4 regions of the Pseudoalteromonas sp. 1CM17D genome follow, and region 3 is predicted to be linked to each of the others. Evidence: predicted binding sites of a transcription regulator. Region 3 holds the regulator's gene; each other region holds the start of a gene.

Region 1 (4,269 bases), on a different contig from region 3:
GGTATATTAAGCGTTTAAGCATAGGCTTAACAACTGCCATAATAAGCACAATAATAACCAGCGCCCCCAATACTAAGCGGACGATTTTCATAAACCAGTCCTGCTCCCACAGCGGTACTTCTAAATCTAAATCAACTGCTTCGCGTACAAATGGCACGGTTACCACCTCTAATGCATCGCCGCGTTGCATATCAAAGCCTACCCCACCTTGTAATAGGCGACGTATATTTGACAAAGCCTCTACCGAGCGCGGCGCCATGGTTGTTTCGCCGTTTTCACCTACTTTTGGCACATAATCAACGGCAACCGAGACGCTAATTCTGCGAATAACCCCTGTTTGTTGGCGCTTATGTGAAATGGTGGTGTCTAGCTCAAAATTACGCGTAGCCTCTTTATGCACTCGACTTGGATTGGTTGCCGTACCCGCATTACCTTGGCCTGCTACTTCTGGAATAGTTGAATTCATAGGGGGCTGATTAGTCAGTGCCCCAGGAATACCTACCGCTAAGCCACCAATGTTGTTCTCTTCAAATGTGGTTTCGCTTCTTACTGCTGGTAAGTCTGGGTTGTAGCGCTTTTGTGTTTCTTCTACTGAGCTAAAGTCCATGTTTAAATCAACTTGCGCCGTGTAGTTACCCAAGCCAACTACAGGAATAAGAATACTGTCTATTTTCTCTAAATACTCTTGCTCACGCTTTCTTTCAATGTCGTACTCTTTACGAGAGCGTGCTGCTAATGAGTCTTGCGAGCCTGAATTAAGTAAGCGGCCGTTTTGATCTGTTACCGTTACACGTGAAGGCTCAAGCCCCTGTACTGCAGAGGCAATCATATCAACCACTGAGTCAATCTCCTCGCCATCAAGCATTCTGCCGCGCTTAAGAGTCAATACCACTGTGGCTGATGGCTTTTTCTCTCTGCGTGCAAATACGTTTTCTTTTGGAATGGCTAATAAAACTTTCGCGCGTGTTACGTTGTTTAATTCTTCTATGGTGCGGGCAAGTTGTTGTTCGCGGCCGTGTTTTAAGCGTTCACGCTCTAATCGTTGGCTAACACCAAAGCCCATATCTTGCATTATGATGTCGGTGCCTGAAGTAGGACCTTGCTCTAGGCCTTCACGGGCCATCAGCAATTTAATGTTTTGATACTCGCTTTCATCAACCGAAATTACGTTGCCGTCTAGTTCGTAGTCAATTTTTTGTGCATCTAAAAAATCAAGGGTTTGGATCAGCTCTTCTGTTGGCATTTTACCCAGCGGACGCATGTCTGGCTGACGTGCCCAAATAATCACAAATATGGCAATAGCTAAACAAATAGCCAGCGCAATAATAAGGGTGACTTGGCGAAGCACATCAACACCATTTAAGGCGCTTAAGTAGCCCGACTTTTGTTCTTGTTGCTCGTTATCTTCGCTTTGGTCAATACCGCCGCCAGCAAGAGCAAGATCTGTTGATTGATTAGATTGCGCCACAATAATTCTCCACTACCTACTTAAACAGGCATGTTCATAATTTCTTGGTATGACTCAACAAGTTTATTTCTTACTTGTACTGTAGCCTCAAATGCCACTGACGATTTTTGTGAGGCAATCATTGCCTCAGCAAGCGATACACTTCTATCACCCATTTCAACAGCCACTACTTTTTGTTTGGCATCTTGTTGTAAGCCATTAACCGTGTTTAATGCATCACTTAGTAAGTCACCAAATTGAGCAGACGATGTTGGCTGAGCTTTAGTAGGTAGCTTATTAATTTGATTTGTATGGCCTGCTTCTAAAGCCATTGATTGCATTTCTTGAAATAGCGCGCTGTTTTGAATTTTCATAATTTTCTCTGGCAAATGCAGTTAACGTTCATAAAGGGAATAAAGCACAAAGTGTGCCATAAAAATAAACCTTTAATTACATAAGGTTAACTATTATTTTTGAGAGTCAGAGATTTGACAACCCTAAACTAACCGTGGTTAGTTTAGGGTTATATAGAAGAAAGGGGTAAAGTTATGCGGGCAGCGAAATACCTAAATCACGCATTTGCGCTAGTTTATAACGTAAAGTACGCGGGCTGATCCCAAGTGTTTGTGCAACATCTTTACGTTTGCCTTGGCAGCGCGCTAGGGTTTCTAATATTATTTTATGCTCTTTATCTTTTAGCTCATCTTTATAGCTGCCAGTATCAACGCTAGGCAGTGAGCCACTCGCCTCTGCAGGCGTTATTTTGTCATCATAATACGCGCCACTGGGAGTGTTCGCTTGTTCAGGCGCTATCTCCTGTGTAGGCGTACTGTTAATTGGCGCTTGCATTAAGTTTTCAATAAAAATGGCCTGTTCGCCAATTACATTGCCCGTTCGCAAAATAAGCGCACGTTGAATCACATTATCAAGCTCGCGTACATTACCAGGCCATGCATGGCTTAGTAATTTTTGCTCAGCGGCACTATCAAGCGTTGCTAACGGCTCTTTACTTTTAACTAAATGGCGCTCTATTAAATGCTTAGCCAATACTATTATATCGCCTGGGCGCTCACAGAGCGGTCGCCACATTAGGGGAAATACATTTAAGCGATAATATAAGTCTTCTCTAAATTGATTATCTGCAACGGCTTCTTTTAGGTCGCGGTTACTGGTTGCGAGTACTCTTACATCGAGTGAAATTGTTTTACGGGCACCTAAACGCTCAACTTCACGCTCTTGCAATACCCGTAATAGCTTAGCTTGCAGCCCTAAGTCCATTTCGGTTATTTCATCAAGTAATATGGTGCCGCCTTGGGCTTGTTCAAATTTACCTGGGCATGCTTGTATTGCACCGGTAAACGCGCCTTTTTCGTAGCCAAATAAAGTGGCTTCAAGCATGTTTTCGGGAATAGCCGCACAGTTTATTGCCACAAAAGGCGCATCGCATCGGTTTGATTTATCGTGAATGTATCGCGCTAACACTTCTTTACCAGAGCCACTAGGGCCTAGCACCATAACACTTGCATCTGAGCGCGCCACTTTGCTCGCCAGTTCTAAAAGCGCAATACTGCTAGGGTCGGCAACAATTGGGCCGTCAGTGTCTTTTGGCTTTTCGGGTAAATACCGACTAACCATATTTAAAAGCACCTCAGGGGCAAATGGTTTAGCCATATAATCAATTGCGCCTAAGCGCATTGCCTCTACTGCATCATCAATCGTTGCATAGGCAGTCATCATTAATACGGGGAGATCTGGGTAGTTAAGCTTAATGCTTCTAAGTAAATCTAGGCCGCTCATCGCGCCCATTTGCACGTCGCTGACCACTAATGAAAACTCAGATTTTTTTAATTGGATCATGGCTTGCTCAGCACTATCGGCTTCAACACAGGCAATACCCGACATTTCTAACGTGTCTATGAGTGCTTCTCTTAAACCTGCATCATCTTCAACCACTAGTATTGTATTACTCATGCTGTTTTCTCCTGCGTTGAGGCCGTGCATATGGGCAGCAATAAACTAAAACATGCACCACCATTGGCATTATTAACCACTTCAACACGTCCTTGATGCGCATTAGCCACAGAGCTTACAACAGCAAGCCCAAGCCCTGTACCTTGGCTTTTTGTGGTATAAAACGGTTCAAAAATTTTCTCTATTTGGCTCAACTCTACACCAGGGCCGTTATCGCATACGCTAATACGCACGGTATCGGGTTCGCTGCTATCGCGCTGCGCTTTTAATGTCACCTGGGCTTGGCTGCCAATAATTTGAATACTATTATGAATAAGGTTTTGAATAGCACTGGCCAGCGCGGTTTTATTACCGGTAATTTCTATGTCTGGCTCTGGTAGCTCGACAACAAGTGAGCTGTTATTTAAGGCTACCATTGCATCGGCACCTAGTTTTACCTCGTTTAAAAGCTGCTGCATAGAAACCTGTTCAACCACTTGTTGCTCGCCGCTTTTGGCAAAAAGCAGCATATCGTTAACTTGGGTTTCTAAATCTTTTAATCGCGACATTAATTTAGTTTGAAAGTTATCGCGTGATGACTCTGGTAGCTTTTTAGAACCCAAATTGGCCGCGTATAACATAGCCGCCGAGAGCGGTGTACGCACTTGGTGCGCAAGCGATGCCACCATTTTACCAAGCGCACTCAAACGCTGCATATGGGCTACGCGCTTTTGCAAACGGCGCGTTTCTGTTAAATCTGTCATTAATATTAATTGCCCAGGCTCTGGCGCTAGCGCAGTAATATCAAGCTTTATAAGTCGCCCATCTTTGAGCGACACTTCGTGCCCATCATCTTGGTGGGGACGAAAAGA
Region 2 (4,269 bases), 160 kb from region 3:
GCCTGAGGTGGCTAATGTATTTTCAAAAATTGGTACTCCCGATGTAGCAAACGATCCTATGCCACCTAACGTTGCCGACACCTTTTTAATGTTAAAACCTCGCGATCAATGGCCAAATCCTGCTTTACCTAAAGAAGAACTGGTTAAGCAAATTCGCCATTTAGTTAATGAAGTACCCGGTAATAACTATGAGTTTACCCAACCAATAGAAATGCGCTTTAACGAGCTAATTGCTGGCGTGCGCGCCGATGTGGCCGTGCGTATTTATGGTGATGATTTATCAACATTAAAACAGTTCGGTGAAAAAGCCACAGCCTTGGTACAAAATATTACTGGCGCAACCGGTGTACGCCTTGAGCAAATGGAAGGTTTGCCTACACTTTCGGTAACGCCGCTTCGCGACCACATGGCGCTGTTAGGCTTAACCGTAACCGATATACAGCAAAGTGTAAGCGCTGCTATAGGCGGTGTGCAAACCGGGCTTATTTATGAAGGCGATAAACGCTTTTCGTTATTAGTGCGTTTAGATGAGCGTTGGTCTAGCGATATAACACAGCTTGCACGTTTACCTGTTGCTGTGCCAAAAAGTGCTAATCCCGACCTTGCATTTGTACCGCTTGGCGAAGTTGCAAATATTAGTATTGATAAAGGGCCTAATCAAATAAACCGTGAAAGCGGTAAGCGTAACGTTGTAGTAACTGCAAATGTAGAAGGGCGCGATTTAGCAAGCTTTGTAAGCGAAGCGCAAGCCGCTTTAAATTCGCAGCTTAATTTACCTAGTGGTTATTGGATTGAATACGGCGGCACGTTTGAACAACTAGAATCGGCAAGTAAGCGGCTATCGCTGGTGGTACCGGTTACTTTATTACTTATATTTGGCCTGCTTTATAGCGCGTTTAATTCACTGCGTGATTCGTTAATTATATTTAGCGGCGTGCCACTTGCGCTTAGTGGCGGCGTACTTGCGTTGCTTTTACGTGATATGCCGCTTTCAATATCGGCAGGTGTGGGGTTTATCGCGCTTAGTGGTGTAGCGGTATTAAATGGTGTGGTTATGCTGTCGTTTATTAAACAGTTAAGAGCTGATGGGCTTAGTTTGATAGATGCAATACAAAGCGGTGCGCTTTCGCGCTTGCGACCAGTACTTATGACGGCTTTAGTGGCGAGTTTAGGGTTTATTCCTATGGCGCTAAATACAGGCACCGGCGCTGAGCTACAAAGGCCGCTGGCAACGGTTGTGGTTGGCGGAATTATTTCATCAACTCTACTGACGCTATTAATATTGCCTGCACTTTATAAATTAGTGCATGCAAAGTTTACTAGGCATAAAAAGGCTGAGCTTATTTAGTATAGTCTGCAATTTTTTTAATATAAATTATCTATCTGGTTAAATATCTTAACTAAAATAAGCACTCATTTTTTACTTTACTGTGAGCAGAGGAATAGAGTTAAAGGTACTATAGGTATGCAAAACCATCATTTTTCGGCTGATTTCCTAAAATATTAGGCCTTGAGTGAAACAGAGCTAACAAGATATGTCGTGTAGCAGTATAAAGCCATTTTAATGGCTTTTTACTGCTAACTTTTTGTTTATAAAATCGCGCATTTCATCGGTTAATACACTGCTAGAAATATATTGCATACCTTTATTATGGTGCACTAAGTAGCCGTGGTTAGTTTTAATAATATGGGTTATTTCTGCCCACTTAAATGTATGGCTTTTATAGTGGTTTTCGGTGCTAATAGCGTCATCAGTAAACGAAAGAGTAACCTCTGAGCCCGAAGCACGACTAAACATTTGGCGCGTAACCCACCAAGGCCTGCGGTAATAAAAGGCAACGCATTCTAATACTCCCAGCATTATTAAAAATGTACCTAGGTAATGATCGTCCATAGCGTAAATACTAATTAAACCTAAGCACATCAGTAATGCCAGCAAAAAATACTTTGGCTTGGCTGCTTTACTATAAGAGTGGGACTCGTCAAAGCATTCGTAGTAGTAGGGTTTATCGAGTGTGTAAGTGGTGGTCAGTGCCATAATTGCTAATAAGTAATAGTTTTCGCTATTTTAACAAGCTAGCGTAAAAATCACACCCGTTAATGTAGGCTATGCATTATAAGAGTTAGAAGCCGCTTTTTATTAGCGCACAAAAAAACGGCTTATTAAAAGCCGTTTTTTACGTTACCAAACAGATTAACAGTTAGTTTCTTCTGCGTTAACGCCTTCTTTTACATTTTCACATGCATCTTCAACAGAGTTTTGCACGTCAGTTACTGCTTCATCAATACGCTCACCTGCTTCTTCTGCGTGGTTGTCTTCACAACCCATCATAAAGAAACCTGCAAATACGGCGATTAGTGCTGCTTTTAAAGTTGTTGAGTTCATAATGTAATTCCTTGTATATGTTGATTGTTTAGTGTTTTAAGTATGTTAGTAGCTACCTGGGCGATTTACCGCGCAGCGCACCTGAAACTAAAGAAATCACTAAAAGTACTAAAAAGATAAAGAATATAATTTTTGCTATACCAGCTGCGGCACCTGCGATACCACCAAAACCTAACACTGCAGCGATTAAAGCAATAACTAAAAATGTAATTGTCCAGCGTAACATTGTTTTCTCCTTGGTTATCAAATTCGTTCGAAAGTAATAATGCCAGTTGCGTGCCAGAGTTTAATTTTATTAATTTTCAATATGTTATGTTTTTTGAGCGAAGATTGTAAATTTAGGATTGGTAAGTTTTACGTTTAACGATGTAACTTATTCACACTATTGTAAAGAGAGTAAAAAAATAAATATTTTTTGCGCGCTGCTTTACTAGTCTTGGTAAGACCAATTTACATTTTAGCCCAAACTGATTTTTTACCTGCCGTTTAACTTACTATTTTTTATAGTTTTTAAGTTTTTTTGGGTTTAACCATATAACCTTTGCCTATAACGGTTATTTTTATCATCTATATCTAAGCTAATTTAACCCTGTATTAGCTATGTTAACTATTGTGACTGTATGTTAGTTTAATTTTAATTGGTTTTACCAATTGACAGGTGGTGGACAAAGTTAAAAGTTTTGTTATCATTCGGTGAATAATTATTTAAATAAAGCGGTTTTTTATATCGCTATATAGTGCAGGGGGAGAAAAATGGATATAGGAGCTGTACTCACAACCGCAGGTAGCTTGATGCTTACGGGCATGGTGGGCGTGTTTGTATTTCTTTCAATATTGATTGGTGCTGTGTCATTCATGTCTAACTTGGTTGCTCGTTTTGACGAGGCTGAAGTTGCAATACCGGTTAAATCACCATCTTTAAAATCTCAAGGTGTGCCAAACGAGCACATCGCTGCTATTAGTGCTGCCATTGCTCAGTACAAATCAAATAATAAATAAGAGGCACACATGGCTAAATTAAAATTAACAGAACTTGTTTTACGCGATGCTCATCAGTCTTTACTTGCAACCCGTATGCGCTTAGATGACATGCTCCCTATTGCTAGCAAACTTGATGATGCCGGTTATTGGTCTATTGAGTCGTGGGGCGGCGCTACGTTTGACTCGTGTATTCGTTATTTAGGTGAAGATCCGTGGGAGCGTATTCGTGCCCTTAAAAAAGCAATGCCCAATACTAAACAGCAAATGCTTTTACGTGGGCAAAATTTATTGGGTTACCGCCACTATGCCGATGACGTGGTAGAAAAGTTTGTAGAGCGTGCCCACAAAAATGGTGTAGATGTATTTCGTATTTTTGACGCCATGAACGATGTACGGAACTTAGAAACGGCAATTAAAGCGGCTGTAAAAGTAGGTGCCCACGCGCAAGGTACGATTTCTTATACTGTAAGCCCTGTGCATACTCTTGATATGTGGTTAACCCTTGCAAAACAGCTAGAGGATTTAGGTTGTCACTCTATTTGTATTAAAGATATGGCAGGCTTATTAAAACCATACGATGCAGAGCAACTTATTAAAGGGCTAAAAGAAACCGTTTCTATCCCTATTGCTATGCAGTGCCATGCAACCACCGGTTTAAGTACAGCTACGTATCAAAAAGCCATTGATGCAGGCATTGATATGCTTGATACCGCTATTTCTTCAATGAGTATGACTTACGGTCATTCAGCTACAGAAACCATTGTAGCAATTGTTGAAGGTACGCCCCGCGATACCGAATTAGATTTAAACCAGCTAGAAGAAATAGCGGCTTACTTTAGAGATGTACGTAAAAAGTACGCTGGCTTTGAGGGGAGCCTTAAAGGTGTTGATGGCCGTATTTT
Region 3 (4,269 bases):
GAGCACCTTAAAAGCAGAACTATTAGCAAAAAGCTATAAAGGCCGCCAAGTTGTAAAAAATGTAGGCCTTGAGGTAGAAGCCGGCAGCATTGTTGGCTTATTGGGCCCTAATGGCGCAGGTAAAACCACCACCTTTTACATGATTGTAGGATTAGTACCTAGCGACAAAGGTAAAATTTCTATTGATGATAACGACATTACGTTATTACCTATGCACAGCCGCGCCCGCTTAGGCATTGGCTATTTGCCGCAAGAGTCATCAATATTTAGAAAGCTGACAGTTTATCAAAACTTAATGGCTATTTTAGAAACGCGTAAAGAGCTCAATAAAGCCGCGCGAGAAGAAACGCTTAACAACTTACTTGATGAATTTAGTATTCAGCATATTCGCGATAGCCAAGGTATGGCGCTTTCTGGTGGTGAACGCCGCCGTGTAGAAATTGCCAGAGCACTGGCAGCAAACCCTAAATTTATTTTATTGGATGAGCCTTTTGCTGGTGTTGATCCGATTTCAGTGTTAGATATAAAGAAAATAATAGAACATCTTAAAAACCGTGGCATTGGCGTATTAATTACCGATCACAATGTAAGAGAAACCCTTGATGTTTGTGAAAAAGCCTACATTGTTTCTCATGGGGAGCTAATTGCATCTGGCACCCCAGAACACGTATTAAATGACAAAACTGTACGCGATGTTTATTTAGGCGAGCAATTTAGGCTGTAACATTTAAGCCACACCTACAAGCATCTGCTAATATTAATTATAACAACATAAAAGGATTGTTAGAGATACATGAGGCAATCATTACAGCTGCGCATGGGCCAGCAACTTACAATGACTCCACAATTGCAACAAGCGATTCGCTTGCTGCAGCTCAGTACATTGGATCTCCAGCAAGAAATACAAGAAGCACTTGATAGCAACCCGCTATTAGAAGTAGAAGAGCAAGATTACACGGAAGAGTCGGCTGGAAAAAATGAACAAAAAGCAGATACGGATGATGTAACCGTAAGCGCATCGGCTGACGATACAACCAGCGAGTACGAGCAAGACAGTGGCGAAGCTTTAAATAAAGACACCGTTAGCGATGATATGGCAATGGATGTAACTTGGGATGAGTACATGAGCGCAGCCCCTGCGGCATCCTCAGGCCCAATGCCAGAAGATGAGTCTATTTATCAAGGTGCCTCTACTGAAACGCTACATGAGTATTTAATGTGGCAGCTTCAGCTTACTCCTTTTAGCCCCACTGATGAAGCCATTGCTATTGCCATTGTAGAAGCTGTAGATGACTCGGGTATTTTAACGCTAAGTTGCGAAGAAATTTTAGAAAGCTTTAACCAAGAAAACGATGACGAAGTTGAAGTTGAACTTGATGAAATAGAAGCCGTTTTAAAGCGTATTCAGTTATTTGACCCTGTAGGTATAGCCGCGCGCAGTTTACAAGAGTGCTTGTGTATTCAGCTAAACCAGTTTGATAAAGACACCCCTTTTATAGAACAAACTAAAATGATCTTAACCGATCACATTGATCTATTAGCGGCACGCGACTATCGTACATTAATGAAAAAGACTAAGCTTAAAGAAGACGAGCTTAAAGAGGTCATGACCCTAATACATACCCTCAACCCAAAACCTGCAGATACCATAGTAAGGGAAGAGTCGGAGTATGTAATACCAGATGTGTCGGTTAAAAAAATAAAAGGCCGCTGGGTGGTAGAGCTAAACCCAGATAGCATGCCAAAAATACGCGTAAATAGTCAGTACGCGGCTATGTCACGTACCGTAAAATCAAGTGGTGATAGCCAATTTATTCGCTCTCACTTACAAGAAGCTAAATGGTTTATAAAAAGCCTTGAAAGCAGAAACGACACGCTGCTCAAAGTAACAAACTGTATTGTAAAACAGCAACAAGCATTTTTTGAACATGGCCCAGAAGCCATGAAGCCAATGGTTTTAAACGATGTTGCTGAAATGGTAGAAATGCATGAATCGACAATTTCGCGTGTTACTACGCAAAAATATATGCATACGCCACGTGGTATTTTTGAGCTTAAGTATTTTTTCTCAAGCCACGTAAGCACTGAAAACGGCGGAGAGTGTTCATCAACCGCAATACGTGCCCTAATTAAAAAGCTAATTGCCGCGGAAAACTCAGCTAAACCATTGAGTGATAGTAAAATTGCGGATATATTGGCAGAGCAAGGAATTAAAGTAGCTAGACGCACAATAGCAAAATACCGTGAATCGCTAGCTATTCCACCGTCAAATCAGAGAAAGAGTTTGATATAAGACGTAAAAAACAAAGAGGAAATGCTTATGCAACTAAACCTAACTGGTCGTCACGTAGAAGTAACTGATTCACTTAGAGACTATGTAAATAATAAATTTGCAAAGCTAGAAAGGCACTCAGATCATATTAGCAATGTGCATGTCATTCTCGATGTAGAAAAACTCAACCAAAAAGCAGAAGCGACTATTCATGTAAGTGGCGCAGATTTATTTGCCTCAACAGAGCACCAAGATATGTATGCCGCTATAGACTCGTTGATTGACAAGCTCGATCGTCAAGTCATAAAACATAAAGAGAAGCTTGCTAGACACTAATATTATGAAATTAAGTACATTAGTATGCCAGGACTGCAGCAAAGCTGCGGTCCTTTTTAGTAGTAAAAAAAGAATTTTAGAGTTTATCAGTGAGCTTGCTCATGAAAAGCTCCCCTACTTACCACAACAAGATATTCTTAATGCGCTGGCAAGTAGAGAAAAGCTAGGCAGTACTGGCATTGGCCGGGGTATCGCCATTCCTCATGGCAGAATGGGTGGCGTAGAAGAGCCGCTGGCTTTAGTACTTGTTAGCGACACGCCTGTTAACTTTGATGCTATTGATAACTGCCCTGTTGATATTTTTGTTGCACTCATCGTACCAGATGGCGATAACCAACAGCACCTAAAGACTCTGGCAACCATAGCTGATAAACTGAGCAACAAAGAATTTTGTAAACAGCTGCGTAGTGCTAAAACCGATGCAGAGCTGTATCAAGTAATTGTTGATCAATCGTAGTAAATACTAAGGGCTATAAATGGAGTTAATTATCATAAGCGGCCGTTCTGGTTCAGGTAAGTCGGTTGCTTTACGCGTGGTTGAAGATTTAGGCTATTATTGCGTAGATAATATTCCGGTCAACTTACTGCCCTCTTTAGTGCGAAGTGTTTCAGATAACTATGACAAAATAGCCGTTAGTATAGATGTTCGTAATATCCCCAAAGAACAAGATGAATTTAACGATATTCTCGAGTACCTTCCTGACTTTGCTAAACCCACACTGTTTTATTTAGATAGTGATGATCAAACACTGATCAAACGTTTTTCAGAAACACGCAGATTACACCCTTTATCCATCGATTCACTGCCGCTTGATTTAGCAATAAAAAAAGAAAAAGAACTGCTTGATGTACTCGTAACACGCGCTGACTTTATGCTAGATACCACCGATTTAAGTGTGCACCAATTAGCAGAGTCAATTCGCGAAAAAATACTGGGTAAAAAAGATAAGCAACTTATTGTAACATTTGAATCGTTTGGCTTTAAACACGGCATACCTAAAGAAGCTGATTATGTTTTTGATGCTCGCTTTTTGCCAAACCCCCACTGGGAGCCTGAACTCAAACCGCTTACGGGCCTTGATCAACCAGTAAAAGATTTTTTGGCAAATCACAGCATAGTGCAAAAATTCACTTGGCAAATTCAAACCTTTGTACAAACTTGGCTGCCACACTTAGAGCGCAATAACCGTAGTTACCTCACTATTGCAATTGGCTGTACTGGTGGTCAACATCGCTCGGTTTATTTAGCGCAAGCCATTGGTGAGAGCTTTGCTATGACGCATCCGAATGTCAAAATTCGTCATCGTGAGCAAGAAAAGTAACCTTAAAATAATAACCTGTTCAGTTTAGGTATAGTAATTTATGCGCTGTGAAGACACATTTTTAATAAAAAATAAATTAGGCTTACACGCCAGAGCGGCAACGGTCCTTGCGCAATTAGCTGTGCAGTTTGATGCTAAAATCACCTTACACCAAGATGATAAAGAAGCCGCAGGCGACAGCGTATTAGCTTTAATGCTACTTGAAAGCAGTAAAGGTAAAGAAGTTAAAGTAGTCTGTGAAGGCCCTGATTCAGAGCAAGCTTTGCATGCGGTTGGGCAATTAATTGCACAACGATTTAACGAGCAAGAATAATTTAAAGCACCATAGCCTTATAAGTT
Region 4 (4,269 bases), on a different contig from region 3:
TGGCACCGCATTTTTTGCAGGCTCAACCTCCTGCGACACTGCTGCTGTTTGTGTGTTATTTGTTTCACACCCAGCTAAAACAACCGTACTACTGAGCACACATAAAATAGCTATTAAACGCGTACGCATGCTATTAAACTCCTTGATTAATTAAAGGTATTTTTATTGTAAATAAGCAGCCTTGGGGCTGGTTATGCTCAACACTAAGCTGGCCTTGTAACTGCTCAACCGACTCTTTTACTATGGTTAAACCTAAGCCACTGCCTTGCAGCGTAACATCTTTATTATGCTTGCCTTGGTAAAATGCGCTGAATATCTGGGTTTTTTCTTGCTCTTTAATACCACAGCCTTCGTCGCGCACTTGCATTATTAATAGCTTTTGCTCAAGTGCTAAGGTTACATCAACACTTTGCCCTGTATTTGAAAATTTTAACGCATTAGAAATGAGCTGAATGAGGGTCATTTCTATCAGCTCTGCGGGTAATGCAAGTGGCTGTTTTGTTATGCTGTTGTGCCAATTTAAGCGTTGCTGCTTAGCCGTTAAGCGGTGCTCAAAATGGCTGTTTATTTTATTTATTAAATTGCCAAATTCGACTTCGCTAACGCTGTCTTTACTGGTTCTGATAGCGTTATAACTAAGTAGGCTGTCAATCATAGTGCGCAAACGCACCATAGATTGGCTAATAAGCTCAAGTACGGCTTGCTGCTCTTTTGTAATGGGGCCGACTATTTCATCGCTAAGTAAATCGGTGCCCTCGACCATTGAAGCCAACGGCGTTTTAAGCTCGTGGGTTACATGGCGTAAAAAGGTATCTTTTTGTTGCTCAAGCATATGTAGCTGCTCTTGCACCCACTGTAGTTTTTCGCCTAATTCCACCAGCTCACTTGAGCCTTGCACTGCAATTTTTTGCTGCCAGTGGCCTTGTCCTAGTTTATCTATTACCGACGTAAGCCCTTTTAAGCGCTTACTTATGCGCCATAAAAACCCCCCGCCCACTAGTAAAGTAAGCGGAATAAGCGCCACTAACCAGTTAATAAACGAGCTTTGTAAAGTACTTAATTCACTTTGGTTGTTTTGAATTTGTGCTGCATTCGTATCGCGCAACCACACCGTAAGCTCAGCCACTAAATCGCTAATAGGCACAAACAATGCAGCATCTTGTTGGTTATTTTCAATTAAAGCTTGATGAGTACTACGCAATGTTGTTGCTAAGCGGCGCCACTGCATAGTGTATTGCTGTGTGGCACTGGCTTGGCTGAGCGTGTCGATTGTTTGTAAGGAGGATTGCCATTTTTCGTTTATTAACGTGTCGAGCGACTCGCTTTTTAACACCCAGTTTTGTCGCGTTGCCCGCTCTAGGCTATTAAGCTCTTGCTTTAAAAAATTAAACGACTTAGTAACTTGGTAATTATTACTGACAATAAGCTGGGTAACAGCGAGCTGTTTGTTTAACGCATTTAAAAAAACAATAACCACCAAACTAAGCGGCAGTAACGACAGCAGCATACTAATTATAAACTGACCTATTAAGTTAGGCCGCCAATTAAGCATTGCACGATACTTGTTAGCCAACGTTACAGGCATTATCATTTCCTTTTATTATTTTAAGCGCCCTATTTTAGTTACTTACCTTATACTCTCGCTGAATCAACTTCTATATTTAACCCAATATATCCTCCTGTTGCCATTTAGCAACACACTAAGTTATTGATAACTATATTAACGACTAATAGCACCTACCGCCTGTTGCAAAAATAACACACATTTAAGTAAAAAATTCCGACCAGTGCCCCATAAAAAATACAAGCCATTGATTTTAAACATTTATTTAAGTTGGCACCATTTTTGTAATAGTGAGTGCAACTTTAATCAATAAGGAAATTAAATGAACAACCGCTTTTTAGTAATTTCACCCATGCTGGCTTTTGGGTTTATGGGCACAGATGCAATAGCTATGGACGTTCAAGCTACATTTAATGAGCTAGATAAAGACAGTAACGGCACACTTAGCGAATCAGAAGCGGGTGAAGATGCCGTACTACACGAAAACTTTTCACAAATAGACACTAACCAAGATGGCCAGTTGTCGCTAAGTGAATTCAAAAAGTTTATTCAGTAAATTCATTTAATTAGGGAACATGATTATGAAACAACTTATCGCAGCATTTGCATTAATGTTTTTAGCCATTAGCGCCACGGCTTTAGCCTCTTCTGTCAACATTCGCTTTGCTCATTTAGACAAAGATATGGATGGAGCAGTATCGCTTGCAGAAGCCAAACAAGATAAAGAAGTAATGAGGCAATTTGCCGATTTAGACGAAAACCAAGACAAGAAAATTTCTAAAGAAGAGTTTCAAAATTTTAAACCTTAATTGTGATTAAGCGCTTTAATAACAAACTCAATAGTAACGATGTTTAAGTCTTTTTCTCTGGCTAGAAATTTTAAGCAGTTAGCGCTAAAGCTGACTGCTTAAAATAGATTTATTATCCACAGCTGAAGTTAATTAAGTTTTACTTAAGCTTTCACCTAGTAAGGTAGGTTTCAAAAGCATTTGCCATAATCCCTGAGGGAATGTGTAAACGGATTTAATGTTGGGAAGTTAAATTATGGCAAGTGCTTTTTTTATTAATCTACAAACACTGTATGTTGGAAGGAAAACCATGAAGTGTGTTTTTTTTAGTGTTATCGCTATTACTATGATCAGCTTTAATGCTGTTGCGTTAGATGTTAAACAACGTTTTGATCACCTTGATGCCAATAAAAGCGGCTTCTTAACAGAAGACGAATTAGAGCCACAGCCTCAGCTACTCAGCACCTTTACTCGCTGGGATAAAAACCAAGACAAACAAATCTCGCTTCTTGAGTTTAAAGACTATTTAACCAATAACCTTTACTGAGTATAAGTATGAAGACTGTAAGCTATTTAGCGCTTGTTGCGCTTGGCCTTTTTAGCGATGTAAGCCTTGGCCAAAGTACAGAAGTTGCCGATAAATTTGAAAAGTTTGACCGTAACCACGATGGCTTTTTAACCCGTTCAGAAACCGCCATTGACCCCGCCCTTTGGTCGCGTTTTTCAAGCTATGATAAAGATAAAGACGGCAGACTTACCCTTTCGGAATATGGCATATACGCCAGTAAGTAACTCTTTTTTATAAGCGTAAGCGCTAAATTTTTAACAGCCCTTACGCTTTTAAGCTATCTACCTCAACATATTGGTATTCTAAAAGTGAGTTTGCTAGTGTTATTTTACTAACAATAAAAAATAACCAACTTATGCAACTCAAAAAACTATTTAACCCACTACTGCTTGCCGGCTTATTTGTAAGCAGCACTGCGATTGCGCAAACGCAGGTCATTTACAACGCTAATGGTTACACTCCCTTATACCAAGGTGGTATTCAAACGTTTTCTACTTTAGTGATTAAAAACGGTAAAGTTGTTAAAACTGGAGATGATACGCTTAAAAACACTTTTCCTGATGCCAAGCTTATTGATGCCAAAGGTAATACGTTACTGCCAGGGTTGATTGACGCTCACGGGCATGTAATTGGCCTTGGCGATAACTTATCGCAACTTGATGTACGCGGCGCTAAATCGGTCGATGAAATAACCACAAAATTAGAGCAATTTGCGAAAAATAAACAAGGCTGGGTATTAGGGCGAGGCTGGAACCAAGAGCTGTGGAGCGACACGCGCTTTCCTACCGCCAAAGACTTAGACAAAGTAGTCAATGACCGCCCAGTGGTACTTTCGCGCGTTGACAGCCATGCAATTTGGGTTAACAGCAAAGCCTTAGAGCTGGCCAGTATTACCGCAGCCACTCAAGCCCCTGACGGCGGCGAGATTATAAAAGATGAATTTGGGAATCCAACCGGTATTTTTGTTGATAAGGCCGAGTCGTTAATTACCCAGCATATGAGCGCTCCTTCAAAACAAGCTATAAGCGACTCGCTAGATGCCGCAGGCGCGCACTTATTAAGCTTAGGCATTACCTCTACTCACGATGCCGGTATTGATAAAACCACCTGGGAAGTTTACAAAGAGCGCAGCGAGCAAGGTAATTTGCCACTAAGAATAGTCGCCATGCTAAGTGCTGCTAGCCCTGATTTAAAGCACATGCTTAAGGCAGGGCGCTATCAAGATGCTGCATCGTTTATGTCTATCCGCAGTGTAAAAGTATATGCCGATGGCGCATTAGGCTCGCGCGGGGCTGCGCTAATTGATGACTACGCAGATAGAAAAAACCACCACGGTCTGATGCTAGAAA

The links. The regulator sigma-54, encoded in region 3, starts transcription at its own class of promoters, with help from an activator protein. The targets are predictions, from matches to a motif close to GTTGGCACGNNNNTNGNNT.
Region 1: the regulator sigma-54 is predicted to act here: its motif matches at 1,864-1,882, upstream of fliE (flagellar hook-basal body complex protein FliE).
Region 2: the regulator sigma-54 is predicted to act here: its motif matches at 2,652-2,670, upstream of MSC25_RS14985 (DUF1328 family protein).
Region 4: the regulator sigma-54 is predicted to act here: its motif matches at 1,834-1,852, upstream of MSC25_RS04535 (EF-hand domain-containing protein).

What each region holds. Positions count from the first base shown of each region.
Region 1 is NZ_JALNTP010000002.1:407,179-411,447, reverse strand. Features, by position in the region: gene fliF (flagellar basal-body MS-ring/collar protein FliF) at 1-1,468, opposite strand, end outside; gene fliE (flagellar hook-basal body complex protein FliE) at 1,489-1,821, opposite strand; gene MSC25_RS05470 (sigma-54 dependent transcriptional regulator) at 1,994-3,418, opposite strand; gene MSC25_RS05465 (ATP-binding protein) at 3,415-4,269, opposite strand, start outside.
Region 2 is NZ_JALNTP010000008.1:212,385-216,653, forward strand. Features, by position in the region: gene MSC25_RS14970 (CusA/CzcA family heavy metal efflux RND transporter) at 1-1,348, shown strand, start outside; gene MSC25_RS14975 (YcxB family protein) at 1,562-2,038, opposite strand; gene MSC25_RS14980 (hypothetical protein) at 2,195-2,386, opposite strand; gene MSC25_RS14985 (DUF1328 family protein) at 2,439-2,612, opposite strand; gene MSC25_RS14990 (OadG family transporter subunit) at 3,140-3,385, shown strand; gene oadA (sodium-extruding oxaloacetate decarboxylase subunit alpha) at 3,395-4,269, shown strand, end outside.
Region 3 is NZ_JALNTP010000008.1:47,529-51,797, reverse strand. Features, by position in the region: gene lptA (lipopolysaccharide transport periplasmic protein LptA) at 1-2, shown strand, start outside; gene lptB (LPS export ABC transporter ATP-binding protein) at 1-724, shown strand, start outside; gene MSC25_RS14215 (RNA polymerase factor sigma-54) at 794-2,293, shown strand; gene hpf (ribosome hibernation promoting factor) at 2,321-2,608, shown strand; gene MSC25_RS14205 (PTS sugar transporter subunit IIA) at 2,613-3,065, shown strand; gene rapZ (RNase adapter RapZ) at 3,085-3,930, shown strand; gene MSC25_RS14195 (HPr family phosphocarrier protein) at 3,971-4,243, shown strand.
Region 4 is NZ_JALNTP010000002.1:181,340-185,608, reverse strand. Features, by position in the region: gene MSC25_RS04545 (hypothetical protein) at 1-129, opposite strand, end outside; gene MSC25_RS04540 (HAMP domain-containing sensor histidine kinase) at 134-1,585, opposite strand; gene MSC25_RS04535 (EF-hand domain-containing protein) at 1,887-2,120, shown strand; gene MSC25_RS04530 (hypothetical protein) at 2,146-2,373, shown strand; gene MSC25_RS04525 (calcium dependent protein) at 2,663-2,899, shown strand; gene MSC25_RS04520 (calcium-binding protein) at 2,908-3,144, shown strand; gene MSC25_RS04515 (amidohydrolase) at 3,276-4,269, shown strand, end outside.